4 regions of the Terribacillus sp. DMT04 genome follow, and region 2 is predicted to be linked to each of the others. Evidence: predicted binding sites of a transcription regulator. Region 2 holds the regulator's gene; each other region holds the start of a gene.

The links. Region 2 encodes Rex, which represses fermentation and respiration genes when NADH is low (regulators of the CRP and FNR family bind a similar motif). Its sites were predicted from a motif close to TTGTGAAATATTTCACAA; they were not measured.
Region 1: a site for Rex is predicted at 4,288-4,305, ahead of KS242_RS05265 (cytochrome ubiquinol oxidase subunit I). Genes of this name have one in related genera too.
Region 3: a site for Rex is predicted at 3,505-3,522, ahead of qoxA (cytochrome aa3 quinol oxidase subunit II). Genes of this name have one in related genera too.
Region 4: a site for Rex is predicted at 3,253-3,270, ahead of KS242_RS14990 (anion permease). Genes of this name have one in related genera too.

Annotation. Positions count from the first base shown of each region.
Region 1 covers NZ_CP077639.1:959,340-966,917, forward strand. Annotated here, with positions in the region: gene KS242_RS05230 (acrylyl-CoA reductase family protein) at 1-741, shown strand, start outside; gene KS242_RS05235 (hypothetical protein) at 864-1,004, shown strand; gene KS242_RS05240 (GAF domain-containing protein) at 1,124-1,990, shown strand; gene KS242_RS05245 (GNAT family N-acetyltransferase) at 2,464-2,880, shown strand; gene KS242_RS05250 (DUF4177 domain-containing protein) at 2,917-3,099, shown strand; gene KS242_RS05255 (GNAT family N-acetyltransferase) at 3,102-3,581, shown strand; gene KS242_RS05260 (nucleotidyltransferase family protein) at 3,604-4,146, shown strand; gene KS242_RS05265 (cytochrome ubiquinol oxidase subunit I) at 4,346-5,746, shown strand; gene cydB (cytochrome d ubiquinol oxidase subunit II) at 5,733-6,749, shown strand; gene cydD (thiol reductant ABC exporter subunit CydD) at 6,749-7,578, shown strand, end outside.
Region 2 covers NZ_CP077639.1:565,046-572,623, forward strand. Annotated here, with positions in the region: gene tsaE (tRNA (adenosine(37)-N6)-threonylcarbamoyltransferase complex ATPase subunit type 1 TsaE) at 1-217, shown strand, start outside; gene tsaB (tRNA (adenosine(37)-N6)-threonylcarbamoyltransferase complex dimerization subunit type 1 TsaB) at 214-912, shown strand; gene rimI (ribosomal protein S18-alanine N-acetyltransferase) at 909-1,358, shown strand; gene tsaD (tRNA (adenosine(37)-N6)-threonylcarbamoyltransferase complex transferase subunit TsaD) at 1,355-2,362, shown strand; gene KS242_RS03155 (ABC-F family ATP-binding cassette domain-containing protein) at 2,559-4,511, opposite strand; gene KS242_RS03160 (redox-sensing transcriptional repressor Rex) at 4,966-5,592, shown strand; gene KS242_RS03165 (ABC transporter ATP-binding protein) at 5,685-6,413, shown strand; gene fetB (ABC transporter permease) at 6,410-7,156, shown strand; gene KS242_RS03175 (hypothetical protein) at 7,230-7,578, opposite strand, start outside.
Region 3 covers NZ_CP077639.1:2,369,292-2,376,869, forward strand. Annotated here, with positions in the region: gene qoxC (cytochrome aa3 quinol oxidase subunit III) at 1-394, opposite strand, end outside; gene qoxB (cytochrome aa3 quinol oxidase subunit I) at 410-2,359, opposite strand; gene qoxA (cytochrome aa3 quinol oxidase subunit II) at 2,380-3,411, opposite strand; gene KS242_RS12590 (GNAT family N-acetyltransferase) at 3,775-4,335, opposite strand; gene KS242_RS12595 (MFS transporter) at 4,402-5,586, opposite strand; gene KS242_RS12600 (solute:sodium symporter family transporter) at 5,795-7,390, shown strand; gene KS242_RS12605 (methyl-accepting chemotaxis protein) at 7,421-7,578, opposite strand, start outside.
Region 4 covers NZ_CP077639.1:2,885,357-2,892,934, forward strand. Annotated here, with positions in the region: gene KS242_RS14975 (LLM class flavin-dependent oxidoreductase) at 1-866, opposite strand, end outside; SAM riboswitch class I at 971-1,087, opposite strand; gene KS242_RS14980 (LLM class flavin-dependent oxidoreductase) at 1,135-2,142, opposite strand; gene KS242_RS14985 (NAD(P)-dependent oxidoreductase) at 2,245-3,105, shown strand; gene KS242_RS14990 (anion permease) at 3,424-4,857, shown strand; gene helD (RNA polymerase recycling motor HelD) at 4,895-7,207, opposite strand; gene KS242_RS15000 (MFS transporter) at 7,443-7,578, shown strand, end outside.

The DNA of each region.
Region 1 (7,578 bases), 390 kb from region 2:
GTAATTGCGACAAGCTATGAAATAGGTGTGAGCCGGTATGGCGGATACAGTGAGTTCGCTCGGGTACCAGCCGAATATATTGTAGCGTTGCCTGAAGGAATGACAACAAGAGAAGCGATGATTATTGGTACAGCAGGATTCACTGCAGGACTCTCTGTTCAGCGTCTATTGGAAAATGGATTAGATAAAGAGAATGGACCTGTCCTTGTCACAGGTGCAACTGGCGGTGTAGGCAGCTTTGCTGTAGCGATATTGAACAAACTTGGCTTTGAAGTGGAAGCTAGCACAGGCAAGGCGGAAGAAACAGAATATCTACAGGAACTTGGTGCTGCGCGCGTGATTTCTCGCGAAGAAGTTTATAATGGAGAGGTAAAGCAGATTGCGAGCCAAAGATGGGCAGCTGCAGTTGATCCTGTTGGCGGAGAACCGCTTGCATCTTTGCTGACACAGCTGAAGTATAATGGCTCTGCTGCGGTTAGCGGTTTGACAGCCGGCACAAATGTACCAACATCTGTAATTCCATTTATTTTACGCGGTATCAATTTGCTTGGCATAGACTCTGTGTATTGTCCGAAGCCAACCCGTGAAAAGATCTGGCTGCAAATGGCGACAGCTTTTAAACCGGGTGATATGGAAAGCTTCGTATTGAAAGAAGTAACTTTAGATGAGCTGCCGGAAACGTTGCCTCAGTTACTGAAAGGGCAAGCTCGAGGTCGCTATCTTGTTCGTATTGCCGATTAAAGTTATGTGACAAAACTGTGTCACTAAGAATATGAACGGTTTGTGAACATCGTCACAAAAGGGTTTCCCTCTCCTGCGCTCTCATGGCATAATCATGACAAATGATTAGGAGAGGTGCAAATATGATCTACCTATTAGGAATCATTGCAGTCGCATGTATTATTGGCTGTTTCGCAATTTGGATGAAGATGGTCAAACAAGACGAGCAAAAATTCGCAAACGAAGCAGAAAAGCTGACACAATCATATAAACAAGCAAATTAAACGATAGAAGCACGCTGCATAGACAGCGTGCTTTTTTTGTTGCTAGCATGGTTTTAAAAAGAATGGTTTAGGGTAAAGGAATGATATTCGAATTTATCAATAGGGAGAAAGGTACATAAATGAAAACAGTTACAGAAATGACAAAGCGGGTCAAGTTATTTCATAATTTTGATGAAGCGGCGCAAGGTGTACTGAATATGATAAGTGAATTCGTAAAAATCAATACACTGTTCATCGCCAAAAATGATAATGTGCGTAATCAAATTGTCAAAGTCGTCAATCAAGAGGAAGAGCTTATACGGGAAGGAGAAACCCTACCTTACAATGAAACATTATGTAAGCTAAGTGTTGATCATGGAGAAGATATATTGATTATTTCCGATTTAGCAGAAAGTGAACTGACACAATCACTAGATATAGCGAAGGATTTAGGCGGCGGCAGCTTTATTGGCATTCCTATCTATTTTGAGAATGGCGATAATTACGGTACGATTTGCGGATTGGATAAAAAGTCGTTTCCATTTACAGAAGAACATATACGTTTATTCGAGACGATGGCATCACTTTTAACTTTTGTGCTGGAACTGGATAGTGCCAATCAGCAAATTAAAAATCTATCGGCTCCCTTTGTGCCGATTACCTCTGGAGTAGCTGTCTTGCCAGTGATGGGATTTATTAATGAAGTTCGAGCGGAAAATATCATTCAGCTAGCATTGCAAAAAAGCCAGGATCTGAATTTGGACTATCTGGTTATTGATCTATCAGGCATTTCGCAAATAGATCATGTTGTCAGCAATTCGCTGCTGAAAATAGCAACTTTACTAAAGCTTGTTGGTGTAACACCTATACTGACTGGCTTTCATCCAGATTTAGCATTAAAAGCTCGTTCACTGCAAATGGAGCTGAAGGATATTATGATAGAAGCGAATCTGGAGCGTGCACTGAATAAGATAGGTTTAATAGTAGAAAAGCGGGATACTGTATAAAGAGGCTGGGTCATAACTGCTTAAGCTATATAAAATCCAAACAATACTGCAATTAAAAGCAGTATTGTTTGGATTTTTTTGCATTGTAAACGAATATGAGAGTATCGCTTCGGAAATACACTCCGCTTTCCTGCGGGCGGCTGGGAAGCCTCCGTGTATTTCCTACGCTAATTCTTGTTATGATGACCCTTACTAGTGTAGGCAGGATACGTAGACTCCTCGAAAATAAAAAGCGATTTTCTTGTCGGCATCTAATTCAAAAGCCATTCTTGTCCGACGATGACAGCTAGATTTGGAAAGCAGCAGCTGTCAGAGGGCTGCATTAAAAGTATGGATCTAGTCATCGTTTGCTTTTAGGATCAATTGATCTTGTTTTGTCCCAACCGCTTTTGTTTTGTGTCATTCATCATTCCGAAGTTAATGGTAAAATTAGGAGGTGCTTAAAAAACTGCCGGAAGTAGGGGGAGACAGAAGTGGAGATTAAACAAACGAGCAGTGAAGAGGTAAGAAATTTTGTTCGGGATCAGGTGATTACTTACAACATGCAGCAGCTGCCAGGCGAAAAAGGGACAAAAAAGGAAACAACTGAATTTACCATACAAGATGAAAGTGGCGATATTACTGGCGGGGTTACCTGTACCTTTTACTGGCATCATTTGCACATTGATTTTCTGTGGGTTGAGGAAACGAAACGACATAGCGGATACGGAACCAAGCTTTTAATGAAGGCAGAGGATTTTGCCCGAAAAAACGGTGCTAGATTGATAAAGTTGGATAGCTTCAGTTTTCAAGCGCCTCATTTCTATCAGAAACACGGCTATTCTGTTTACGGCAAGCTAGAAGATCACCCTGCCGGTCATACACAGTACTATTTAGTGAAAAGACTTTGAAAACGTATATAAGAGTAGCCGAGGAGGATTTTATTTATGATAACATACGCATTTGAGACAATTGAAATGAAGAGTTTTACTGGAAAAATGAAAAACGATTACCGGAAAACTGTGCAGGAATATGCACAGAAAGGATGGCGGTTGCACAGTATGAATCCCATTCCTGGGTATGACGGAATGGCTGCTAGTATTGAGCTGATATTTGAAAGGGAAGCATAAAAGTGCGGAATATAAAAGTTAGAGAAATCGAAGAAAAAGATAACTTGCTTGTAGAGCGGCTGATACGAACATGCTTAAAGGAATTTGGTGCAGACAAACCTGGAACAGCATGGAGTGACCCAGATTTAGGCCGATTTTATTTTCTTTATCAGCAGTCGGGTTCGAAATATTGGGTTGCTGAGGAAGATGGACGTATTGTGGCGGGTTGTGGTATTGGGCCTGTCGCAACGCATGAGGATGTTTGTGAGCTGCAGAAAATGTATGCAGCAAAAGAGCAGCGCGGAACAGGTATTGCCGAGAAGTTGCTTGATACAGCTCTTACCTTTGCAGGGGAACATTATAAACAATGCTACTTGGAAACGTTGAGCAATATGCATGCTGCCAATCGCTTTTACCAGAAGCAAGGTTTCCGGCAGATGGACAAACCGCTGAACGAATCAGAGCATTATGCATGTGATGTTTGGTATATAAGAAATTTATAATCAGCAGAAAGAGGGTGGTCGTTTGCATTTTCAGCCGGTTATAAAACTGCTGGAGGAGCATGAGGTGCCCTATAGCATTGGCGGTTCGCTGCTTTTATTTCTAAAAGGACTGTCTGTCCAGCCGAATGACGTGGATCTGTTGGTAAAGCCAGAGAACTTTTCCCAAGCGAAACAAGTGCTGCAAAAACGAGCCGTTCAAATAGAGGATAAGCCGCCTCAAGGACGTTATATAACAAAAGCATGTACTACTTTTACCATGTTGGATAATATACAAGTAGATTTGATGGCCGACTTTGCTGTTACATATGAAGACGCTCTTTTCCGGATGCCTTTTACTGCAGTTAAGGAGCAAACGACTGCTGGTATATTGCCGCTTGGCAGCATGGAGGCTTGGTCTGTGATATACTGGCTGCTACCAAATAAGGAAGCAAAACGGAAGCTGATGGAGCGCTATTTCCAATTACATGGTCTTTCTAACCGTCACATTCTAGAGGAAGCGCGCAGGATAGGTATGCCGGCAAAAGCGGACCATGCAATAGGTAAGCTTCTGAATAAACGTAATTAAAATAGAGAGTATCCCAATGAAAATCCCTTTGTGAAGGGATTTTTTTGTTTGTTAACAAAGCTGTGACAGTTACGCCACAATTTGTTCAATATTTCACAATCTCGAATGGGAAAGAAGGAGTATACTAAATGTAACAGGACATTGTGATTAACTTCACAAAGTATCCGTTTAAATTACGTTAAAGAAAGAAGGCGGCAAGATGGATGTTGTAGAACTATCTCGGATCCAATTTGCATCAACGACTTTGTTCCACTTCCTATTCGTTCCATTGAGTATAGGATTGGTGTTCATCATTGCAATCATGGAAACATTGTATGTTGTGAAAAAAGACGATAAGTACAAAAAAATGGCAAAGTTCTGGGGGCATTTATTCCTAATTAACTTTGCAGTCGGTGTCGTCACCGGTATTCTGCAGGAATTCCAATTCGGAATGAACTGGTCGGAATATTCCCGATTTGTTGGGGATGTATTCGGTGCGCCGCTTGCAATAGAAGCTTTATTAGCATTCTTCATGGAATCCACTTTCTTAGGTTTATGGATTTTCGGCTGGGACCGTCTGCCGAAATGGCTCCATGCATTATGCATTTGGTTAGTATCTTTAGGGACAATCTTCTCGGCATTCTTTATTTTGTCGGCGAACTCCTTTATGCAGCATCCAGTAGGGGCTGTACTGCAAAACGGCAGATTAGAAATGAATGATTTCTTAGCTATCTTGACGAATGGCCAGCTGTGGGTCGAGTTCCCGCATACACTATTTGGTTCATTTGCGACTGGAGCGTTATTCATAACAGGAATTAGCGCTATTGCTCTTCTTCGCAAGAAGCATGTAGCGTTTTATAAAGGATCATTTAAAATAGCAATCATTGTTGGTTTAATTAGCGGTATTGGTATTGCATTGTCCGGACACGAACAGGCGCTTTACCTAGTCGAAACACAGCCAATGAAAATGGCAGCGAGTGAAGGACTTTGGGAAGACAGTGCTGATCCAGCTCCTTGGACAGTGCTTGCTAACATTGATACAGAAGCTGGGGAGAACACAGCTGAACTTAAAATTCCTTACTTGTTAAGTTTCTTATCTTATGGTAATTTCCACGGCTCTGTTGAAGGGATGAATACCCTTCAGGAACGCTATGAAAATATGTACGGATCTGGCGATTATATTCCGCCAGTGAAAACAACATTCTGGAGCTTCCGGATTATGTCCGCGCTAGGTGGGGCTATTGCTGTATTAACAATTTGGGGTGCGTACTTGTATGCACGGAAAAAACTTATAAATAGTAAATGGTATCTGCGTATGATGATTGTTGCCATCAGCTTCCCGTTCATCGGAAGTTCTGCCGGCTGGATTATGACAGAAATCGGCCGTCAGCCATGGGTTGTGTTTGGTTATATGCAAACAGAAGACGCAGTTAGTGCAGGTGTAAGTGCAGGGCAAGTGTTATTCTCACTCATTTCGTTTTCTGCTTTGTATTTAATTTTGTTCGCGGTCATGATAACGCTATTCGTCCGCGAGATTAAAAAAGGACCAGACCACGATATGGAACAATCGGATTCGATTGAGGATCCATTTACGAAGGAGGGTCAACATGCTTTCTCTTAATGAATTTTGGTTCATCCTTGTTGCGGTGTTATTCGTTGGCTTTTTCTTCTTGGAAGGCTTTGATTTTGGTGTTGGAATTGCAGGCAGATTCGTCGCTAAAAATGATTTAGAAAGACGCGCGTTCATAAACTCTATCGGTCCATTCTGGGATGCAAATGAAGTGTGGCTCATAACTGCTATTGGTGCCATGTTTGCTGCCTTTCCGAGTTGGTATGCGTCTATGCTGAGCGGTTTTTATCTCTGCTTTGCATTTATCCTTTTCGGGTTGATTGGACGCGGGGTTGCTTTCGAGTTCCGCGGCAAAGCAGAGCATCCGACTTGGCGCAAAGTCTGGGATTGGGTTATCCTAATCGGCAGTATTATTCCGCCGCTCACTTTCGGAATTATGTTCACAGCTTTAATCCAAGGTGTACCGATTGATGAAAACATGATTATGCATGCAGGCGTAACGGATGTTATTAATGTCTATACCGTTCTTGGCGGTGTAACATTAACCATGCTGTGTGTATGGCATGGTCTAATTTTCGGGACACTACGATTAATGGATACACTGCGTGAGCGCTGCCGCCGCGCAGCAAAGAACTTGCTGCCAATCAATGCTGTTTTACTCGTTGCCTTCCTGGGCATGACTTTCTTTAAAACAGATATGTTCGCAGTTCATGGCAATATTTTAGAGTATTTATTCATGGTCGGTATTTTGGTTTATATCGCATCCGGCTATTTCATTACGCGTAAACGCGATGGCTGGGCGTTCTTGATGTCAGGTTTAATTATTATCCTGCTGATTGCATCTGTGTTTATCGGACTATTCCCGCGGGTGATGATTAGTTCTATCAGTGATGCTTACAGTCTGACAGTACAAAATGCATCTTCAGGCGATTATTCTTTGAAAATCATGACCTACCTTAGTTTGGCGCTATTGCCTTTCGTGTTAGGCTATCAAATTTGGAGCTACTACGTTTTCCGTAAACGAGTAGATCATAAGGAGCATATGGAATACTAATGGGCAGAAACTTAATGGCTTATAAAGGAATAAAAACGGTGTTGGTGGTGCTCTCCGCATTCACACTGCTGCAAGCTGTGGCCATTATCTTTCAAGCGAAGTGGCTGGCGGAGGCCATTACGCACCTGTTCCATGGACATAGCTTTACATCACAAATTCCACTTATAGGCTGCTTCGTAGCAGCCTTTCTTGTTAGACAGCTGCTGCAGCTGATAATTAAAAAGATCTGTTTCCGCTTTGCGCAGGCGACTGTAGAAGAGATGCGGAAAGCATTTTTAGAAAGTGTCTTTAAGCTTGGACCACGTTATACCAAGCAAGAAGGTACCGGAAATCTGGTTACTTTTTTGTTGGAGAGTGTAGGGAAGCTTCGGGATTATCTTGAACTATTTTTGCCAAAGCTCGTTTCCAATATGATTACGCCCTGGCTTGTGCTTGTTTATATTTGGATGCACGATGCTATTTCTGGTGTAATCTTTCTCGTAACTATTCCTATTTTGATTGCATTTATGGTCTTGCTAGGTTTAGCAGCTCAAAAGAAAATGGATAGTCAATGGAAGGCATACCGTATGCTCTCCAATCATTTTGTTGATTCCCTGCGCGGCTTGGAAACATTGAAGTTTCTTGGTCGCAGCAAGGAACATGGCGAAACGATTGAGAAGGTAAGCGGGCAGTACCGCAAATCCACTCTGGGGACATTGCGTATTGCGTTTTTGTCTAGTTTTGCACTTGATCTGTTTACGCAGCTGGCAATCGCGTTTGTTGCAGTAACGCTTGGGCTGCGTTTAATTGATGGCACGCTGTTATTGGAGCCGGCTTTAATGATCTTGCT
Region 2 (7,578 bases):
TGTGTACCGTCTGGAGAATAGTGACGAAGATATAGGTTTTGAGGAGTATTTTTCGGGACAAGGAGTTACCATTGTCGAGTGGGCGCACTTCATTGAAGACTACTTACCGAAAGATCGACTGGAGCTTACAATCAAACATGACGGTGAGGCAAGGACAATTACGCTGCAGCCAGTTGGCGAGCGTTATGAAAAGCTTTGTAAGGAGTTAACAAAATGACTATATTAGCCATGGATACATCCAATCAGCTGCTAGGTGTAGCAATTGTTAAGGATGGCGTTACATTAGGTGAGCATGTCATGCATGGTCACCGCGATCACTCTGTTCGTTTGCTGCCTGCGATTGAACAGCTGATGAAAGAAACAAAAACGGCTCCAGAGGATTTGGATCGAATTGTAGTAGGGCAGGGGCCAGGTTCGTATACTGGCGTAAGGATCAGTATGGCAACTGCCAAAACAATGGCGTGGGCACTAAATATTGATGTTATTGGTGTTTCGAGTTTAGAGGCACTTGCTTACCAAGGACAGTTGTTCTCCGGGTATGTGTGTCCGTTCTTTGATGCGCGCAGAGGGCAAGTGTATACAGCCTTATATGCCAGCAGTCCTGTTAAATTTGAACAAGTAGAGGGAGCAGTTAATCCGTTGTTTACAGAGTGGCTGGAACAGTTGCGAGATAAGGAAGAGAAGGTGTTATTCTTGAGCCCGGATATCGAAACTTACCGAGATATCATCACGGAAACACTTGGTGATCAAGCGGTTATACCGGAGAATAGCATGCATTATGCACGTCCGTCTGTCCTTGCTCAAATAGGAGCTGTTAGACAAGCGGATAATCTTCATCAGATTGTACCGGATTATGTTCGTTTAACGGAGGCGGAATCCAATTGGCTCAAACAACAGGAGCGGCAAAAGTGAGTGCGCAGCCAATCGTTCGTCAAATGCAATTAGCAGACATTCCGGCTGCCTACACCATAGAGACAGCATCTTTTGCAACGCCGTGGACAATTGATATTTTTGAACGTGAAATTACAGAAAATACGTTTGCCAGTTATTTTGTCATTGAGAAAGAGGGCGTTATTGCTGGTTACTGCGGCATGTGGCTTGTTATTGATGAAGCACAGATCACGAATATAGCTATTTTGCCAAGTTACCGTGGAAAGAAACTGGGAGAAAAACTATTTGCTCATGTCATGGAGCAAGCTATTCTCGCTGGAGCATATCGTTTATCATTGGAAGTACGCGTATCTAATCTGCCAGCGCAGCATCTATATCGCAAGTTTGGTTTAGTGCCTGGCGGGATACGAAAAAACTATTATACAGACAATCAAGAAGATGCGATTGTAATGTGGGTGAACTTATGAAAACATCAGAACTTATATTAGCAATAGAAACAAGCTGTGATGAAACTGCAGCTGCTGTTATCGAGGGCGGCACCGTGATTCGGTCCAATGTTGTGGCCTCCCAAATTGAGAGTCACAAGCGATTTGGCGGTGTTGTGCCGGAGATTGCTTCCCGGCATCATGTGGAGCAGATCACAATTGTCATAGAAGAGGCACTTCAGCAAGCAGGTGTTGAGAAGAATGATTTGGATGCCGTAGCAGTAACGCAGGGGCCAGGTTTAATTGGTGCACTACTCGTCGGAGTAAATGCTGCTAAAGCATTGGCCTTTTCCATCGGTAAGCCGCTGATTGGGGTACATCATATCGCCGGTCATATTTACGCAAACCGTCTGGAGCAGGAATTTGCATTCCCGCTGCTAGCATTAGTTGTTTCAGGTGGACATACAGAGCTGGTTCTTATGAAAGAGCATGGCAGCTTTGAAGTGATCGGAGAAACACGTGATGATGCAGCAGGAGAAGCGTATGATAAAGTAGCCAGAACGTTACAGCTGCCTTATCCAGGCGGCCCACGCATTGATAAGCTGGCAGCAGAAGGCGAGCAGTCTATTGATTTCCCTCGCGCATGGCTAGAGCCGGAGAGTTACGATTTTAGCTTCTCTGGTCTTAAGTCGGCGGTAATTAATACACTTCACAATGCGAAGCAAAAAGGAGAAACGTATCCTCCTGCTGACGTTGCGGCAAGCTTCCAAGCAAGTGTTGTAGAAGTACTCGTTGGGAAGACACTCCGAGCAGCCGAGCAATATGGTGCCAAACAAGTGATCGTAGCTGGGGGCGTTGCAGCGAACAGCGGACTAAGAGCGGCATTGGAGCAAGCATTTGCGGACAAGCAAGCAGATCTTTTAATTCCGCCGCTTGCACTTTGCACCGATAATGCTGCAATGATTGGGGCAGCTGCATCTATATCTTATCAACAAGGCAAATTCGCTGATTTGGCGATGAACGCGAGAGCATCTATGCCACTATAAGAAAAAGCATTGTTTCCGACTAGGAAACAATGCTTTTTTTGTGCACAGCACAGGCTTCCGCTTGTGCATAACTTTTTAAAACCCGCTATTAGTACCAGGTACAGAAGTGGATAAAATCACATCAAAATAATGTGGACTTTGTGGATAATGTGTACAACTTTGTGTATATCCTATGAAATCAACAATGAAAGCGTATTTACTCCTGTGCATAACTTTCATTTTCTTCGATGAGTGTTTCCCACTCTTCCATAACTTCCAGCAGTGCAGCTTGGAGCTGTTCATTACGTTCTGTAATTTCCTGCGCCTTCTGATAATCTTGGAAAACTTCCGGATCAGTGAGCAATGTTTCGTTACCTTCAATCTCTGTCTCCAACTCAGCGATTTTTTCTTCCAGCTCCGCAATACGTCGTTCTCTTTTCCGAATTTCCCGTTTCATTGCTTTATCTTGATGATAATTCGATTTATTTTCTTGCTTAACAGGCTGCTTTGTTTCGGCTGCTAATGCTTCTAGATCGGCAATTTCTTGCTGTTCTTGCTTCTTCTCTATAAAGTAATCATAGTTCCCTAAATAAGTTACAAGCTGCTTGTTCGTCATTTCCAGCACTTGTGTGGCAATTTTGTTCATAAAGTAACGGTCATGAGAGACGAATAGAATCGTACCAGGATAATCTGCTAATGCGCCTTCCAGCACTTCTTTACTATCTAAGTCTAAGTGGTTGGTCGGTTCATCCATGATTAAAAGGTTGGACTTCTGCATCATCAGCTTCGCTAACGCAAGTCGGGCTTTCTCTCCGCCGCTCAGTGTGTTGACTACTTTAAGTACATCATCACCTGTGAATAGGAAGTTTCCGAGGATAGTGCGTATATCCTTCTCATCCATTAGCGGGTATTCATCCCATAGCTCAGCAAGTACCGATTTGGAAGAATGCAGTTCTGTTTGTTCCTGATCGTAGTAGCCAATGCTAACGCCTGCGCCTAGCTCTACATGACCAGTTTTTGCAGGAAGCTTTCCAATGATCGTTTTAAGCAGCGTTGTTTTCCCAGTTCCGTTAGGTCCAGTAAGTGCAATACGGTCCTGGCGATTCATTTGGAAGCTGACATCTTTAAATACAGGAGATGTACTTTCCGGGTACTGATACGCTAATTCTTTTACCTTTAGCACGTCATTGCCGCTGCGGCGATCAATATCAAAAGTCAGCTTTGCTGAAGACGCATCATGAAGCGGACGCTCTATTCGATCCATTTTCTCTAATTGTTTTCGTCTGCTCTGTGCGCGTTTTGTCGTGGTTGCCCGCGCGATGTTCTTTTGAACGAATTCTTCCATTTTCTTTATTTCAGACTGCTGCTTTTCAAATTGCTTCATTTCTTTTTCGTAATTTGCCGCTTTTTGGTCTAGATAATTGCTGTAATTGCCTTTATATCGCACAGAGTGATTATGAGCAATCTCGATAACAGTATTCACGGTCTTGTCGAGGAAATATCGATCGTGGGATACGACGACAACAGCACCTTGATAGCTGCTTAAATAGCCCTCAAGCCAGTCCAATGTTGAGATATCTAAATGGTTGGTCGGCTCATCTAGTATTAATACATCAGGTTTCTGAAGCAGCAGCTTTCCTAACGCAAGCCGTGTTTTTTGACCGCCGCTTAATGAACCGATTGGTGTGGACAAGTCTTTATCGCCAAACCGCAGGCCGTTTAATACAGAACGAATGTCAGCTTCGTACTGATAACCGCCGTTTAAGCGAAACGCTTGCTGCTTTGTATCATAGTTCGTAAGGAGCTGCTGATAAGCTGCTTCGTCGGCAATTAAATCAGAATCACCCATTTTTGTTTCCAGGCGGCGCAATTCCTGCTCTTGCTGGATAAGGTCAGCAAATACTGTTTTCATTTCTTCCAGTATACTTTTATCTGATTCTAAGCCTGTGTGTTGTTCTAAGTAGCCGAGTGTGGCTTCCTTGGCGAGGAAGACGTTTCCCTCATCGTATGTCAATTCACCTGCTAGAATCTTCAGGAGGGTTGATTTGCCGGCACCGTTGCGTCCGACAATAGCTAAACGATCCTGTGTTTGTACTTCTAGCTTTATATTGGATAAAATGACATCTGCGCCAAATAGTTTCGTTATATTATTCGCTTGCAATAAAATCATTTCGTTCACCTCATACTATCAGTGTATCCTATGTGTCAAAACAGTAGCAAGCGCGGAATTCTCACGTTTTTTTGCTTGCTGGAAGATGGACATTGTAACGTGATTTGTTAAAATGAAACTAGATACCCCGCACATGCTTCTTTGTGAATCTGTACAAGACTTTCCCATTCATATCTGATAGAATAAGGTGTTATTATTAATTGTACTTGTGAAAGTATCATATCGTAACAATTCAAGGACGAAGCCGCAGGCCGCATCTGTTGGTTCTTTACAGATGCCGGAATGGAACCTGTTTGCAGCCATTATTCCGCGTAACGAAGCGGTATATGGGAGGTCTTATATACAGAAGGTAACAGAACATCTAATGTTCTAGAACGAGAAGCCTTTAGACCCAACTGCATAGCTGCACGAAGTTCACTTCTGGGAGCTGCAAGCTTTAGGAGGATATATGAGTATGTATATGGATCAAAATAAAATACCGAAGGCGACGGCAAAGCGACTGCCGCTTTATTACCGATTTCTCAACAGCCTGCATCTGCAAGGCAAAACGCGTGTTTCTTCTAAAGAACTTAGCGAATCGGTGAAAGTCGACTCCGCAACAATTCGCCGTGACTTCTCTTATTTCGGAGCACTTGGTAAAAAGGGCTACGGCTATAATGTAGAGTATTTGCTGAAGTTTTTCCGAAAAACATTAGATCAAGATGAGATTACGAAAGTGGCACTCATTGGAGTAGGTAACCTTGGTACTGCATTTCTGCATTACAACTTTATTAAAAATAATAATACAAAGATAGAAATGGCTTTCGACACCGACCCTGGAAAAGTGGATCATAATATCGGCGGCGTACCCGTTTATCATATTGATGACTTAGAGGATTATATAGGGAATGTGAGTGCCGCAATACTAACAGTGCCAGCAATCGCTGCACAGCCTATTACGGATCGCTTGGTGGATTGCGGTATTGCTGGAATTCTGAATTTCACGCCAGCGCGTATTGCCGTACCTGATAATATCCGCGTACATCATATTGATCTCGCAATTGAATTACAATCGCTGGTTTATTTTCTTAAACATTATTAATGTAACACCTCTCCTGCAGAGGTGTTTTTTCTTACTTACATGTGAAAGCTATAGCAACGCGGGCGGAAGCAGAGGAAGAAAGGAAGGACAACATGGAGAAACAGCAAGCAGCTATATACTTAGATAGTGTAACTTACCATGCAGGTGAAAAAGAAATTTTGCATGCTATTACAGGAACATTTGCTAAAGGAAAAATTACGAGCGTTATCGGTCCATCTGGTGCTGGAAAGACTACTTTGTTTCGTTTGTGTAATGGATTGCAGTCGCCGGATAGCGGAGATATTCTGATAGATGGGAAAGATATCTTGTCTTATGATCCAATCAGTTTACGCCGCCATGTTGGTATTGTTCTGCAGCAAGCAACGATGCTCGAGGGCAGTGTGAGGGAAAACTTGGCGTTGCCGCTGCGACTTGCTGGTGAAGAGCTGTCAGAAGCGAAAGCAGCACGAATTGTGCAAGAAGTAGGTCTGGATACAGATATATTAGACCGGGACAGTAAAAGCTTATCAGGCGGACAGCAACAAAAGGTATCGATCGCCAGGACATTATTAAATCGCCCTCAAATTCTGCTGCTCGATGAGATCACATCTTCCTTAGACCGGGTATCTAAGCAGGATATTGAAAAACTGATTCTCCAAATTAACAGGGAATATGGAACTACGGTCATATGGATTACACATAACCTAGAGCAAGCAAAAGCAGTCGCAGATCAGGTGTGGGTGATGATGAGCGGAGAAGTAATAGAGGCAGGAACAGCTGACCTGCTTGATCATCCGGAGAAAGAAGCAGTGAAACAGTTTGTAAAGGAGGGAGAAGCATGAGTTTCCTTGCTTTATTGCTCACACTTATATTTGTACTCATTCCGCTAATTTTATCGAAAACATTACGTCTTGGGCTAGAAAAAGATACACTCATCGCGACTGTTCGTTCCATTATTCAGCTGTTTGCAGTCGGCTATGTATTGCAGTTCATCTTCGAATCCGAAAATATGCTTTATATTTTCTTGATGGTGATGTTAATGATTGGCGCAGCAACACAAAATGCGAGGAAAAAAGGGAAAAGCATTAAGGGAATTACATGGAAATTAATCTTTACATTTGTCGTTATTGAAGTGCTGACGCAAGGAATCTTGTTAAGTCTTCAGATAACACCGCCAACAGCACAGTATATTATCCCGCTCAGCGGAATGGTGATTGGTAATTCCATGGTGCTTGGTATATTGTTTCTGAACCGATTTACATCTGAAGTAGCATCCCGCAGAGAGGAAACAGAGCTTATCCTTTCTTTAGGCGGAACCCCAAAGCAGGCAATCCAGAAATCGCTGCTTGCTTCCATTAAAGCAAGTACCATCCCAACCATTGAAAGCCAGAAAACAATTGGGTTAGTACAGCTGCCAGGAATGATGAGCGGGCAGATTATCGCAGGAGCAGACCCGCTTCAAGCAGTTATGTTCCAGCTGCTGATCTTATTCCTGCTGCTGACGACAGCTATTGTTACGAGTATCATGCTCGGATTCTTATCTTATCCGACGAAGTTTACGGAGCGGATGCAGATGATCGAGTAAATGATTATGTTACGTAAGCAAGATATATCCTTCCCAGCAGCAGCCGCTATCATTTTTGGCGGCTGTTTTTCAATTAAAAAGAGAAGGGTTTCATTTCGCTATCCATAATGGTGCCATCGTAGACAAAGTCAACTGTTCCACTGCCTTGATAGATGCCAACTTCATATGTATTGCTCGCTCCAGAAAGTATTAATCTGCCGTCAACATCGGCATAGGAAGCTACTTCGCTCATTTCTTCACGCCCACAGGTTTTATTCATGCATTCTAGGATATTTTCTACCGTATCTTTATTTGTTATCGTTTGGGAAGCAGATGAAGCTCCTGCCGGATATACTTCTATCCGTTTAATTTTATCTTCAATAAGTGCCTCGTACTTAAATGCATCAAATATCCATATACCGACACCAACAATGAGAAGCAAA
Region 3 (7,578 bases), 1.6 Mb from region 2:
CACTTGTGCTAAGTGTAACACCTTCATGTACATAATGTACAAACTCATAAAGTTCATAGCCTATGAAGCCTGCACCTAGGATGAGTGTGATAATCATCCAGATCATGACGCCTGTTTTGTTGTTCGCACGCATTTCGTGGATGGCAATACCGCACGTGAAACTACTTGTGAGCAGCAGCATTGTCATAATCATAACAAGTCCTGCTTCGAACATCTCATTTGAGGTTGGTCCGTCACCTACACGTGCTTGCAACGCGAAATAGGATGCGAATAAAGTCGAGAACAAGGCGATCTCTGCACCAAGGAAAGTCCAGAAACCGGTAATATTCAAACGGCCGGTTTCTGACTGATATTCCAATGGAGCGTTAGGGTTCACATTGTGATCATGTGCCATTTCTTCACAACCTCCTTATTTATTCGCTTTCGCTTCTGTTTCTTTAATTTCTTCAACACTTACATAGTAGCCGTCATTGTAATCAAATGAACGAGCTATCATTGTGATGAAGATACCGATTCCGCCAACAATACCGATCCAGTACCAGTGGAATACAAGACCAAAGGCTGCAGCTCCCATCAAGACGGACATGATAACTGGTGTAACTGCGTTGTTCGGCATATGAATTGGTTTATAATCAACATTCTTCTGTCGATCAAGTCCCTTTTCTTTCATATCCCAGTACGGATCAAGTCCTGTTACTTCTGGAAGAACAGCAAAGTTATAGTGCGGCGGGATAGAAGAGCTTGTTGCCCATTCTAGGTTACGTCCAAGACCCCACGCATCGCCTGTCTTCTCTCTTGGAGAGAATCTCCAGCTGTATACGATGTTTGCAACGAAGATAAGGAATGCAAGCCCCATCATGAAAGCACCGATTGTAGAGATAAAGTTCAAACCGGTCCAGCCATCTGCCTCCGTATATGTGGAAATACGTCTTGGCATACCGTCCAACCCTAGGAAGTACTGCGGGAAGAAACATACGTTAAAGCCAATAATAAAGATCCAGAATGCCCATTTACCAATCTTTTCGTTTAGTTTGTGACCAAACATTTTCGGATACCAGTAAATCAAACCTGCAAAACAAGCAAATACTGTACCTGAAATCAGCACATAGTGGAAGTGAGATACCAAGAAGTACGTATTATGATACTGATAATCGGCTGCTGCCATTGCAAGCATAACCCCTGTTACCCCACCAATAACGAAGTTCGGGATAAAAGCAAGTGACCATAGCATCGGTGTCGTAAAGGTAATACGTCCTCGATACATGGTAAATAGCCAGTTAAAGATCTTAACCCCGGTGGGGATTGAAATTGCCATCGTTGTAATAGAGAAGAAACTATTTGCTTCTGCACTATTACCCATTGTGAAGAAGTGGTGAACCCATACTAGGAAGCTCAACACAGAAATCGTCACAATGGACACAACCATCGCTTTGTATGCGAAAAGCTGTTTTCTTGCGAATGTCGAGATGATTTCAGAGAAAATCCCGAACGCAGGAAGAATAACGATATAAACCTCAGGGTGACCCCATACCCAGAACAAGTTAACCCATAGCATCGGGTTACCATCACCTTGCAAGGTGAAAATTACAGAACCGAATAGTCGGTCAAATGTTTGCAATGCAAGTGCTACCGTTAGCACAGGGAAAGCAAAGATAATGATAAGCATTGTGATCAATGATGTCCAAGTAAACATAGACATTTTCATCAATGTCATACCTTTCGTACGCATCTTAAGGATGGTTACGAAGAAGTTAATACCCGTCATCAACGTACCGATACCAGCAATCTGAATAGCTAGTAAGTAGTAGTTCTGACCAGGACCAGGACTGAATTCATTCGTCGCAAGCGGCGTGTATGCTGTCCAGCCTGCATCCGGTGAACCACCGATGATGAAGGAAATGTTAAATAGAGCCATACCGACAAAGAATGTCCAGAAGCTCAAGTTGTTCAAATAAGGGAACGCTACATCACGCGCACCAATTTGAAGCGGTACAATATAGTTAATTAAACCAATTAAGAATGGCATCGCCATGAACAAAATCATGATTACACCATGTGTTGAGAATACCTCGTTATAGTGCTGTGGATCCAGGAATTCCATACCCGGTTTTGCCAACTGTGTACGGATCATTAAACCATCGATACCACCGCGGAAAAGCATTAAAAGGGCACTAAGGATATACATGATACCCAATTTCTTATGGTCGACAGAAGTCAGCCATTCTTTCCATAGCCACGTCCATTTCTTAAAATAAGTAAGGGCAGCTACAACGGCGATTGATCCAAGCAAGATACTAATCTGTGCGCCAAGAATCAATGGGTCGCCGGTAATGATAAACTCATTCCATTTTAAGTCCAAAACATTTCCCCCTCTCTCTGTTACTCGTGACTCGCATGTTCTTCATTTTCCATGTTTTCATGGTCCATGTTTTCATCCGAGTAGTCTACAGTATTGTCTTGCTCGTAATATGGAATCTCATCTTCTGACAAGATGTTTTGAGATTTGTCTTTCGCATGCGGGTTCTTCGGCTCATAGCCTAGACGTTCCCATGCTTCCAATGTGTATTCAGCATCTTTGGAATGATCAATCCATTGCAAATGCGTACCATTGAATTCAGCTGTTCCTTCATAAACGCCAGGAATCAAAAGATTGTCATACTCATATTGTGTCAGTTCTGGAGCAGAATCTTGAACTTCTTCTACCCACTGGTCGTAGTCTGCCTCTTCCTCTGCATACACGATAAAGCGCTGTTCGTTAAATCCTTCACCAGTGAAGTTTGCGTTTCGGCCATCGTACTCACCAGCTTCATCTGCTTGAAGGAATAGTGTTGTCTGCATGCCGGACATTGCATATTTCTGTCCGCCAAGACTTGGAATCCACAAAGCAGCCATGTTATCGGCAGATGTTAGTTTGAATTCCACTGGACGGTGAATCGGGATGTGCAGATAATCCACTGTTTCAATATCCTCTTCAGGATAAGTGAATACCCATTTCCAGTTGATGGATGTTGCTTCAATAACCAATGGATCTTCATTCGCAGCTTCAGCTGTCTTAGCTTCAGGCGCTTCCTCCAGGTTATAGATCGTTCTGACAGTAGGAATAGCCAAGATAACAACGATGATGATCGGGATGATCGTCCAAATCGTTTCCAGCAGCATGCTGCCATGAAGCTCTGGGCTGTACTTGTCATGATCCTTTCTTTCTCTGTACTTGACAAGAATAATTGTCAAGAGTACGAATACAACCGCTACGATTGTAAGCATGAAAATGATTGATAGAATAATAAGGTCACTCTGCTGACTTGCCACTGGTCCTTTCGGATCGAGTACTTCCGGTGTAGAACAACCGGCGAGCATTAGCGGCAGGGCAAGGAACAGTAGAAGACTTAAGGGTTTCAATTTTTTAAGCATGCGCCTGCTTCCCTTCCTTTCTTTACCTGAATCTGCGAAAAAGCGCTGTTTCCTCTCTGCATAAGAAAACAACCCGTTCGCTGTAATAGGGTTTTGATAAGTATTTCACATTAGAACTTCTGCATCCGGCAGGAACAGCAGAAACTCAACCTGAAACATACAAGCATACTGCCATTTAGGCAGTCTCTGACAACAATCCAGAAACTAGTGTAATACAAAGCAGCAAAAAACACCAGACTTGCCTAGTAAGTAAACAGTTCAATTATCATTCTAACACCAGTCAAATGAGAGAATAAGAACAAGTAGTGAACAAAATTTGAACGTTTGAAGTAAATGCGCATCCAGTAATTGGATAACAATCCGCTATCTGGTCATGCTGTAGTACACCGTATTGCGTACAGTCTTACGGTCAACACTCAAGCTGTCGCAGTAATGAATACCTTCCAACTGGTAACCAACGCGTTCGGCCACTGCCCTGCTTGCTTTATTCGCTTCATCACAAAGTATTTGCACCCGCTTCACACCAAGCACTGTAAAAGCGTATGCTGTGAGCGCGTCTACTGCTTCTGTCATATAGCCTTGACCAGTATAGCGCGTGTCCATCCAATAGCCAATCTCTACTTTTGGCACATCCCAGTCGATTGCATGAAAACCGCTGGAGGCAATAAACGCCCCTGTATGCTTGTGAAAGATGAGCATACGAAGGCCTGTCCGGTTGATCCAATTGGCAACTGATTCCCGAATATTTTCTTCTGTATCCTCTGGTGCAGGAATCTCCTGCACCCACGGCATCCAGCTTTTTAATTCCGTTACGGATGCTTTGATTGCATCATTAACTGCTTTCCCATCGCCAATTTCCGGCTTCCGAATAAGCAGCCGTTCTGTTTCAATTGCTGTTTTAAAATCTTGAAGTATTGGATTCAACCTCTTCTTACCTCCTCTAGTAATTTATTCTAGTATGAAGGAAGAATTTAGGGTGTGCAATACACTTCAAGCCAACTTCTGTTCCTTTTTCTCTTCGTGATAGGAAAGTGCTGATAATAGTATCCCAATAACAGAGATGACGGCCCCGCATATCACCAGCCACGAGTATCCTAAATTAGCATCCAGTATTATTCCGCCTAAATAGGCTCCAGCCGCATTTGCTAGATTGAACGCTGATACACTAGCTGCTGCTGCAATTGTCGGTCCTTCTTTAGCAGCCATAACAATCTTCGACTGTAATAATGGCGTAGTACCGAACGCGCCAGCCCCGAAGAGACCGATAATGAATACTGCTGTAACGGCATATTGTGTTGCTAGTGGGAACAGCAATAGGATGATTGTCAGTGTTGTAAATACATAAATAAGCGTTTTTGTTACATTGCCGCCCGCAAGTCGCGGAGTCGAAAAATTACCGATAACGCTGCCCATACCAAAAAAGAAAAGACTAATCATAATACCAATCCCGCCAAATCCAGTGACAGTCCGGAGCAATGGTTCAATAAAAGTATAAGCGGTAAATACACCTGAATAGCCAAATATGATGATTGCGATTGTTAATAGCACCTGTTTATGCTTAAAGACGCTGAGTTCCTGCTTAATCCGAGGTGTTTCTGCGGGTTTCGTATTTGGTGCACAGATGAACAGTCCAACTAGTCCTGCTAAACCCAAAAGTGCAATCAGCCAGAACACGAGACGCCATTCAATTAAGGATCCGAGATACGCTCCAAACGGCACACCGATCATAATAGCAATCGTAAGTCCGCCATTTACAGCAGCAATTGCTTGGACGCGTTTACGAGGCTCCACCAATTCACTTGCCATCACAAAAGCAAGCGCAAAAAATGGTCCGTGCATAAAAGCAGAAGCAACACGGGAGATGAGCAGAACAGAAAAGTTAGGCGCAGTAGCACTAACAATGTTGCTGCCGATGAATACCACCATAAACATTAGAAGCATCGGCTTACGCGGCAATTTTACAGACAATGTTGTCATAAGCGGACCAAAGACGGCTACTCCAAGCGCATACATGCTTACAACTAGACCTGCTGATGCAATTGTTACATGTAAGTCCCCAGCAATATGGGTTAACACGCCTGTTACAACATATTCTGTCGTTCCAATCGAAAAGGCACAAATCATTAAAACGACAATGACAGTGCGCGGTGAAAAACGGCTGCTAGTCAAGGACATGCTGACTCCCTCCTTCATTATCTGACTTAACATTGGCAACAATACAATAGAACAGCGGATGGTTCAAACTATAACTAGAATAATTAACAGAAAATATAGGAATTGCAGCCAAATAATTTAATAGGTTTTGAGAGAGTAAGCCTGGGGTATTTCCTTAGGAGATATGGCAGCGTTCAATCGCTGCGGGAGTACTTAAGGAGGAAATTGCATGCTTTATACTTTTATTGTCATTTCATTTATACTCGTGACGGTCGGGATTGCCTATTATTCCTGGCGAAAGACGCGAGGAATTGATCTTGCTACATCAGACGGTTATTTCTTAGGCGGCCGCAGTCTCACTGGTGTTGCCATCGGGAGCTCCATGCTTCTGACAAATTTATCTACGGAACAGCTTGTCGGACAGAATGGCCAGACATTTGCCGGCAACTTTACAGCTATGGGTTGGGAAGTGACGTCACCACTCGCTTTGTTCGTCCTCGCATTCCTGTTCCTGCCCCGCTACTTACGAGCAGGAATTACCACCATACCTGACTTTCTCGAACAGCGCTTCGACATGCGTACACGCCAATTTGTTTCTATTTTATTCATTATCGGTTATATGACTTCCTTCCTGCCGACGGTTCTTTACTCCGGGGCACTTGTGCTTGATTCCATTTTCAATATTACTGGCGGATTAAATATCAGCACTTTTTGGGCAGTAGCTATTATTGCAAGTATCATTGGATTAGTAAGTATGGGTTATATTGTTTTCGGAGGTCTGCGTGCCATTACAGCAGCAGATACATTGTACGGTATCGCACTCATTATTAGTGGTATCGGCATTGTGCTGCTCGGTTTGTGGACATTGGGAGACAGCAGTATTACTGGCGGTGTTGATAAACTCATCAATAATCATCCTGAGAAATTAAATGCCATTGACAGCAGCAATGATGCGAATGTACCTTGGCCGACCATCTTCACCGGTTTGCTCGTAAATAACTTGTTCTACTGGGCTGCTAACCAAGCAATTGTTCAAAAATCACTTGGCGCGAAGAATTTGGCTGAGGGGCAGAAAGGTGTTCTGCTGACAGGATTCTTCAAGCTGTTTGGTGTGTTGTATCTATTAATACCAGGAACAATCGCATTCCACTTATACGGAGACAGCTTAAAAACAGCAGATGATGCTTATCCGACATTAATTGTTGATTTGCTTCCAACAGCCATTACCGGTGTATTTGCTGCCATCTTGTTCGGAGCCATTCTTAGCTCGTTCAACGGAGCACTAAGCAGTACGATGACATTATTTACCTTAGATTTGTATAAACCTATTTTCCGAAAAAATGCAACTGACTCCGAGCTTGTAAAAGCAGGACGAACATTTGCAATTGTCGTTGGTGTTATCTCTATCATTATTGCGCCATTCATCATAATGTTCCCAAGCGGACTGTATAATTATCTGCAAGAAATGTTCGGGTTCATTAATGTTCCGATTGTAGCTGCGATCTTTATCGGGTTCTTTACGAAACGTGTTCCGGCGTTTGCCGTGAAGACAGCAATCGTGACACACTTGATCCTATATGGATTGTCTAAGCTCTTCTTCGGCGAGGTACACTTCCTTTATGTACTAGCCGTCCTATTCCCGTTCAGTCTGTTGTTCATGATTGTATTAGGGAAAATGAAACCGCGGAATGAGCCGTATGTCCTTGGAGATGCGGAAGTTGTTGACATGACGCCTTGGAAGTACGCAAAACCATTCGCCATTTTCATTACGATTTGTATGATTGGTTTGTATATACTCTTCTCTCCATGGGGAATTGCAGCATAAAGAAAAGCGACCTGCTAAGGGTCGCTTTTTTTACTGATAAAATTTCTGCTGTATATCTTGTGTGATTGCGGTGACTTCTTGCATACTGGCGGCATTCTGCTCAGCGACTGTTACAATATTGTTGATGCTGTCTGTTATACCTCGAGTGTTATCAAGCACGTCATACATAGCTGCGGCTATCCCCTCCA
Region 4 (7,578 bases), 1.1 Mb from region 2:
CCAACTAGATTCGGACGCAGTCCTCTTGCAGCAACAGCATCGTCGCTGATGATACTTTTTTGTGCTAATTCTTCCTCTGTTACATATGCTTCGTAGTCGACGCCGGTAATCCGTTCCCATTCTTGATAGGCTTCTTCCTCTGTCTCACGACAAATGACATAAGCAGTCATACCAAACTCGGTAAAAGGCTGCTTGCCAGCAGCTTCCCGGCGAATTTGCATGTCAGCTACCATACTAGCTGTTTCCTGTACCGTACCGCCTTTCATCACGTAAGCATCGCATGATTCCGCAATGGTCTGCCGCAAATAGTCGCTCTCTCCGCCAGCGTACAAAGGCGATATTTCTTTTTTGTTCGCAGCTGGGAGATAATCGATATGCTGGACTTGATAATATAATCCATCATATGTGTAACTGCCCGCTGCCCAAACACCGCGCAGCACTTCAAAAAATTCCTCTGTCTGCAGGTAAAATTCCTCCGTTCCGGCTATATCACCAGCTTCTCGCTTTTGTTCTTCTTCCCGAAGAAAAGATACAACCGCAAGTGAAAATCGACTGTTGCTAATCTGATCAATAGTCACTGCTTGCTTAGCAGCTTCCACTGGCTGATCAATACTCGGCCGAACTGCTGCCATGATATGCAGTTTATTTGTTGCCTCTGCCACAGCGCTAGCTGTTTCCCAAAAATCCAGCTGCTGATCTGCATTCTTTCCTTGGTATAGGTAGGTATCAGGAAGAAATACAGCATCAAAACCACTGCGTTCTGCCATGCGCGCTGTTTCCTTTACACATAACAAGCTAAGAGATGCCTCATCCTCCACATGCCGCAGCCAGCTGTTTGTTACTGGCTGCCAATACGCATATTTCATGTCTATTACTCCTTTTGCCCATAGGAAATCCTACCGAACGACACATCGATCCTACTAAAAAAGCTTCTTCGATAAGAAGAAGCTCGTTACTTGCAGCCGTCGTTATCTTATCACGCAGCTTACATAAAGCTGCAGGTCGTAGCACCTTCCTGCAGGACTGCCCTCCTGCAGTGGGTTGCCGGGCTTCATCGGGCCTTTCCCTCCGCCACTCGTTATAAGATTTCTTATGAATTGTCTTTTCTACTATACCAGAATAACAGCAGCTGATTCAAACAGAATAACCCCGCTGCTTGTAAGTCTCCATTAAAAGCTGGAAGCCATTCTGTCTGGCTTGCTCATCATAAACCGGACTTGTCAGCATGAATTCCACATCGTGGCCATAATATTTCTGCAGTTCCTCCAGCTGCTGAAGCACTTCAGCTGGGGTGCCAATGACCATTGTTGCTCTGTTATCTTGCAGCCGTTCTTTTTCATAAGGAGATAATTTGTACGCTGCAGCTGTGTCTGGACGCAGCATCCCGTTTACAGGTCTACCCTGTTCTTGCAAAAGGGATGCTACTTCATGGCTTTTCGCTAATGCTTCTGCTTGTTCATGCGTCGCAGCACAGAATAAGAACAAGCTGATTAACGCTTGCGGCTTCCCTGCCTCCTGCTGAAAAGATTGTCGGTACATTTCCAGTACAGCTGTATCTTTTTCTCCGCGGATAAACTGCGCGTAAGCAAATCCTATGCCGTGATAAGCAGCAAGGCCTGCACTGCCTGCACTGCCGCCCAACAGCCAGACAGCAGGCGCTGTCTGAATGTCTGGCATTGCTTTTAATTCTCCAAAGCGATGCTTTTCCTCATTCCTTATATTCAAGTAATGAAGCAGATCACGTATTTGGCGGTCATACCAATCCTCCGGTACGATTTTATGCTCTTGCAATGCTCGTTTAGCAGCGGGCATACCGCCTGGAGCACGTCCAATTCCGATGTCAATTCTTCCTGGATGAAGTGCTTCAAGTAGTCGCGCGTTTTCTGCCACTTTATAAGCACTATAGTGGGACAGCATGACACCCCCGGATCCGATTCTAATTCGTGACGTTCTGCTTGCCAGATGCGCCATCATGACTTCTGGACTGCTATGTCCTAAGCTGCCCCCATGATGTTCTGATACCCAGAAGCGCTCGTACCCCAGCTGATCAGCCAGCTCTGCTAAACGAGCTGTCTCCTGTAGCGCTTCTGCCGCATTGCCATCTTCTTTAAGACGAGATTGATCCAATATACTAAGCTTCATATTCTTCACTCCCTGCCTTTATCATAGCCGGTGCGAAAGACTTTTAAAAACATTCCGTTTTTCTGTATGCTAGTAATGTCAGAACAAAAGGAGGCTGGTTTTGTGATTGGGTTTATTGGATTAGGAATTATGGGAGAAAACATGGCAGCTAATCTGCTCAAAAAAGGAGAGCAGTTAGTTGTTTATAACCGTACGAAAGCAAAAGCACAACATTTAGTAGACAATGGTGCTGTCTGGGCAGAATCACCTCAAAAAGTTGGCGAACAAGCAGATGTCGTATTTACAATGCTCACTGACCCAAGCGCTGTGAAAGCTGTAGTCCTCGGAGAAGAAGGACTGTTCAGCGGAATGAAGAAAGGCAGCTTGTGGGTTGATGTTAGTACAGTAAAACCAGCATTCACGAAGGAAATGGCTGTAGCGGCTAAGAAACATCATATCCGTTTCGTTGATGCACCAGTTTCCGGTTCAAAAGCACCTGCACAGCAAGGAAAGCTGCACTTTCTTGTTGGCGGTGATGCACAAGATGTTAAACAAATTACACCTTTGCTCGAAAAAATGGGACAAAGCGTTCAGCATATGGGGGAAAACGGGAACGGCTCCGCGACAAAACTAGCAGTGAATATGCTGCTTGTACAGTCTCTTACTGGTTTATCAGAAGCTATAAGCTTTGGTGAAGCAGTCGGTCTCAATGCCGAACACTTGATGGACGTGCTGCTGGCTCTTCCCGTAACAAGTGATATTCAGGCTGGAAAACGAGACACCATCCTGCAGCAGAACTTTGACCCCCAATTCCCGCTCGAGCATGCTTACAAAGATTTGCAGCAAATCTCTGAAACAGCTTATGAAGCAGGAGCTCCTCTGCCAATGACAAATAGTGTGAAGGAACTGTATGCTCTTGCGCAAAAGAATGGCTACGGCAAAAAAGATGTCGCAGCTGTCTACGCGCTGTTGGCACGTGACTGACATAAGATTTTGTATCATAGCGTTAAAGAATCCGATTTTTTTCGGATTCTTTTTTTATTCTCAATTATTTTTAGTAATTAACATTGGCATACTAACGAGAATAAGCGGGTATGGAAAGCAGAGATACTTATTTCATGTGAAGTATTTTTTTGCATATTTTCACTACATTAGAATCGTTATAAATCTTTTGATTTAATAAATTTTTTAAATCAATTAAATACATCACTCAAAATAGAGCAATCCTTTCATATCAATATTTTTATGCTAATATAATGTTGTATTTAATAATTTATTTACTTTACTAAAGGAGTTTTCGTTATGGCTGATTCATCTAACAAACCTAAACGGGAAGTCAAATGGATTCCGCTCCTTATTACGGTTTTAATAGGAGTCATTCTTTGGTTCATTCCCTCACCTGATGGTGTAAAAGAAGAAGCTTGGCATTTATTCGCCATTTTTGTAGCAACCATCATCGGCTTGATTATCAAGCCGATGCCGATGGGAAGTGTCGCCATCTTATCTTTAACAGCTATCGTATTAACACGCACACTAGGATTAGAGGAAGCACTTAGCGGATTTCAAAACAGCACAATTTGGCTGATTGTCATCGCATTTTTCATCTCGAGAGGTTTTATCAAGACTGGTCTTGGTTCCAGAATTGCATATCTATTTGTCCGCTTATTCGGTAAAAAGACATTAGGATTGTCCTATTCCTTAATTGGAAGTGATTTAATTCTTTCGCCAGCGATGCCATCGAACACAGCACGTGCCGGCGGGATTATTTTTCCGATCATTCAATCCTTATCGAATTCTTACGGCTCCAGAAGCGGGGATGGGACAGAGCGCAAGATTGGTTCATTTTTAGTGACTGCTTCTTATCAGGGAAATGCTATCACTTCGGCGATGTTCCTGACAGCTATGGCAGCCAACCCATTGGCTGCCAGCGCTGCAGAAAGCATCACTGGAGAATCCATCTCTTGGGGTCTTTGGATTCTTGCATCCATCGTCCCTGGTATTATTAGCTTGATCATTATTCCGTTTGTCGTTTTCAAGCTTTACCCGCCTGAAATTAAAGAAACACCAAAAGCAACGGAAATGGCTACAGAGAAACTGCAAAGCATGGGTAAACTAAAGCAGTCCGAGTGGTTCATGATTGCTGTATTCTTCTTGCTGCTCGTCCTTTGGATTTTCGGTGGAAGTTTTGGTATCGGCTCAACGACTGCTGCATTTATCGGCTTAGTTGTACTCTTGCTGACAGAAGTGCTTACTTGGTCTGACATTAAGCAAGAGCAAGGCGCTTGGGATACACTTGTCTGGTTCGCCGTCCTCGTTATGATGGCAAATTACTTGAACGAACTCGGTCTTGTACCATGGTTCAGTGATATTATGAGTAATGTCGTAAGTACGCTGTCCTGGCCGGTAGCATTGCTATTGCTGGCAATTGTGTATTTCTATTCGCACTACTTCTTTGCTAGTAACACAGCACATGTGAGCGCGATGTACGCTGCCTTCTTGTCCGTTGTTGTAGCAGCTGGTGCCCCTCCGTTATTGTCAGCTCTCTTGTTAGCATTCTTCAGTAACTTGTTCGGATGTCTGACACATTACGGCAGCGGTCCTGCTCCAGTATTCTTCGGTGCGGGCTTTGTCTCTCAGCAAAAATGGTGGGGACTCGGTTTCATCATCTCCATTATCCATCTAATTGTCTGGATTGGTATTGGCGGTGTCTGGTGGAAAATCATCGGTTTATGGTAAAACAGAAAACAGGAATCCTGCGCGGATTCCTGTTTTTTTATAGGCTTTTATACGTTGTTTCTGCTGCTGACTCAATGAATGGACTTAGGTTGCCACTGCTGTACATATGCAATTCGTGCATCGCACGTGTACATGCTGTATACAGCAGTGTGCGCTCGGATTCATGACCGTACGCCATATCCGATACATCATATAAAATAACAGCATCAAACTCAATTCCTTTAGCTAAATAAGCAGGAATGACAGAGAGGCCTTTTTTGTATTGCGACGTCGTTTCTGTTATTAGATCTGCTTCCATTTCTTCTTTAATCCAATCATACGCTGCTCTGCTTTCTTTGCTCGTCTTAGCGATTACTGCAATCGTTTCGTAACCAGCTGTTTGTAAAGCTCGGATTCTCTCTGAAATCATGCTGCGTCGTTCGGATTCATCTTTCACTTTCGCTACGGTCGGCAAGTCGCCATCACGGTTGAACGGCTGGATATGCTTTGCATGTTCCAATAGCTCTTTCGTAAAGTCGACAATCTGTCTTGTGGACCGGTAGCTTCTCCACAGCTCAATCCGATGACTGTCAGCAGTATTACCAGACAGCACATTTTCGCCGGTAAGCGAATGCGCTTGAATTGCTTGGTTGATATCTCCGAGCAACGTCATCCGTGCATTAGGAAATGCCTGCTGCAAGTATGCAAACTGAAAAGCAGAATAATCTTGCGCCTCATCAATCAATACATAACGAATGGTTTTATCAGAACGATCGCCCAGCACCTTGTCACGGAAGTAAACAAACGGTGTTACATCCTCCCAGCTCATGTACTTCTGCATCAGGTTTTGTTTGGTCGCTTCGATTAATGCAGGCCATGAAGCCGGCATCTCTGGCCGTCTTTCGGCAGTAAGCATTCGCAAATACGATTTTTTCACATTAATAAAGGCATGCTTCAGAACTTTTTCAATCAGCGGACGAAGCTTCCGTTCGACAACCCACTTTCTGAGAATCTCTTCTTCTTGCTTGTTCTCTTCAAAGTCACTTGTTTCTGAACGGTCTTTCTTCTGCAGTTCTGAGAAAGCTTCCACGTAGTCTTCTTTCTCCATCAGCTCGACTTCTTCCCGCACCCAATCTTTACGTGTTTCCCAATCGCCCCATGCTCGAAGCTTTTCAACAATCCACGCTGCTGTTAGTTCCGCTCGATTAGCAAGCGGCAGCGTATTAGAAAGTCCGTAAAAATGTGACTGAATTTCTTGCTTGCTCACAATGCGCTGTTTGCGGAAGCTGACATCCTTGAAAATGAGTCCAGCACGCATGAATTCTTCCAGTTTGTCATCAATATAGTTCTTGAAATCAAGACTCGCTTTATATTGAATTCCTGCCAGCCGCTTTTCTTTTTCTTCGCCAGAAGCAAGCAGCATATATTCCATCTGTTCAAACGGTGTCTCGATCGTTTCCTTTCCTTTTAGCTGCCCGTGCATATGCGCATAGAAAGTTGCTTGCTTCATATTTTCCTCGCCAAGCTCTGGCAGAACATTGGATACATAGCTGTTGAACAGCGGGTTAGGCGAAAGTAAAACAATATTTTCTGCCGTAATACGATCTCGATAATGGTATAGCAAATAAGCAACCCGCTGAAGCGCTGCTGATGTTTTACCGCTTCCAGCTGCTCCTTGCACAATCAAATTGGCCGCTGATTCGTTCCGGATAATCTGATTCTGCTCCTTCTGGATGGTCGCAACGATGCTTTTCATTTCCGTGCTGGCATTGCCGCCTAATACATATTGAAGCAGACTGTCACCAATCGTTACCCCCGTATCAAACAGCGCCACAAGCTTGCCATTTCGGATAATGAACTGGCGTTTTAGCGTTACTTCTCCTTCGATTGTACCTTCAATTGTTTCATACGAAGCATCTCCCGGTGAGAAATCATAATACATACTGGAAATTGGCGCACGCCAATCATAAATGAGGAAATCTTCTTCTTTCTCATCCATTAAACTAGCCAACCCTACATAAATCTCCTCGTCATGATCTGTACCATTCTCCCGAAAATCAATTCGGCCGAAATAAGGATTGCGCTGCAAGCGGTCAAGAGTCTTCACTTCATTATGAATCTGCTGATGCGTTCGTTCTCTTTCTCCTAACAGCTCCGCCTGCTGTTTTAAGCTCGCCTGCGTTTCATTCACATCATCCGGCTCATCTAAGTTGACTGTTACGTCTTCCCAAAAATTCTTCCGAAGATCAATAACTTTCTCCCGAAGACCTTGAATAAGCCCTGCTGTTTTTTCTCTTTTTGCTTCTATTGTCTCTTGGACACGGGCAACACGGGCTTGTTCACCCTGCAATTCTTTTTCTTCTTCTGACATACCGACGTCCCTCCAAAGCAATTGACATTTATATATGAATAATGTATAATTTTATATGGTTTGCTAATTTTTGTTATATAGCAGAACATCCTTTATTTTACCATGTTCATTCTTCCCCTGCAATTCTTCCCTATCCCGCCTGCTTCCAAGCTATCTCATTGCATATTCCTTCTATTTTTGTATATAATTAGTTAGGGTATCGAAATATTAATGCGAAAGAAGTGTTATCCATCTAATGACGGACGAACAGCTCGCAAAACGCAATCTGTTTATTATGTGGTTCGCAAACTTTTTTATCTCCGCGAGCCTCAGTATGATCATGCCATTTCTGTCCTTATATATTTCATCTTTCGGCACTTTATCAGAACGTG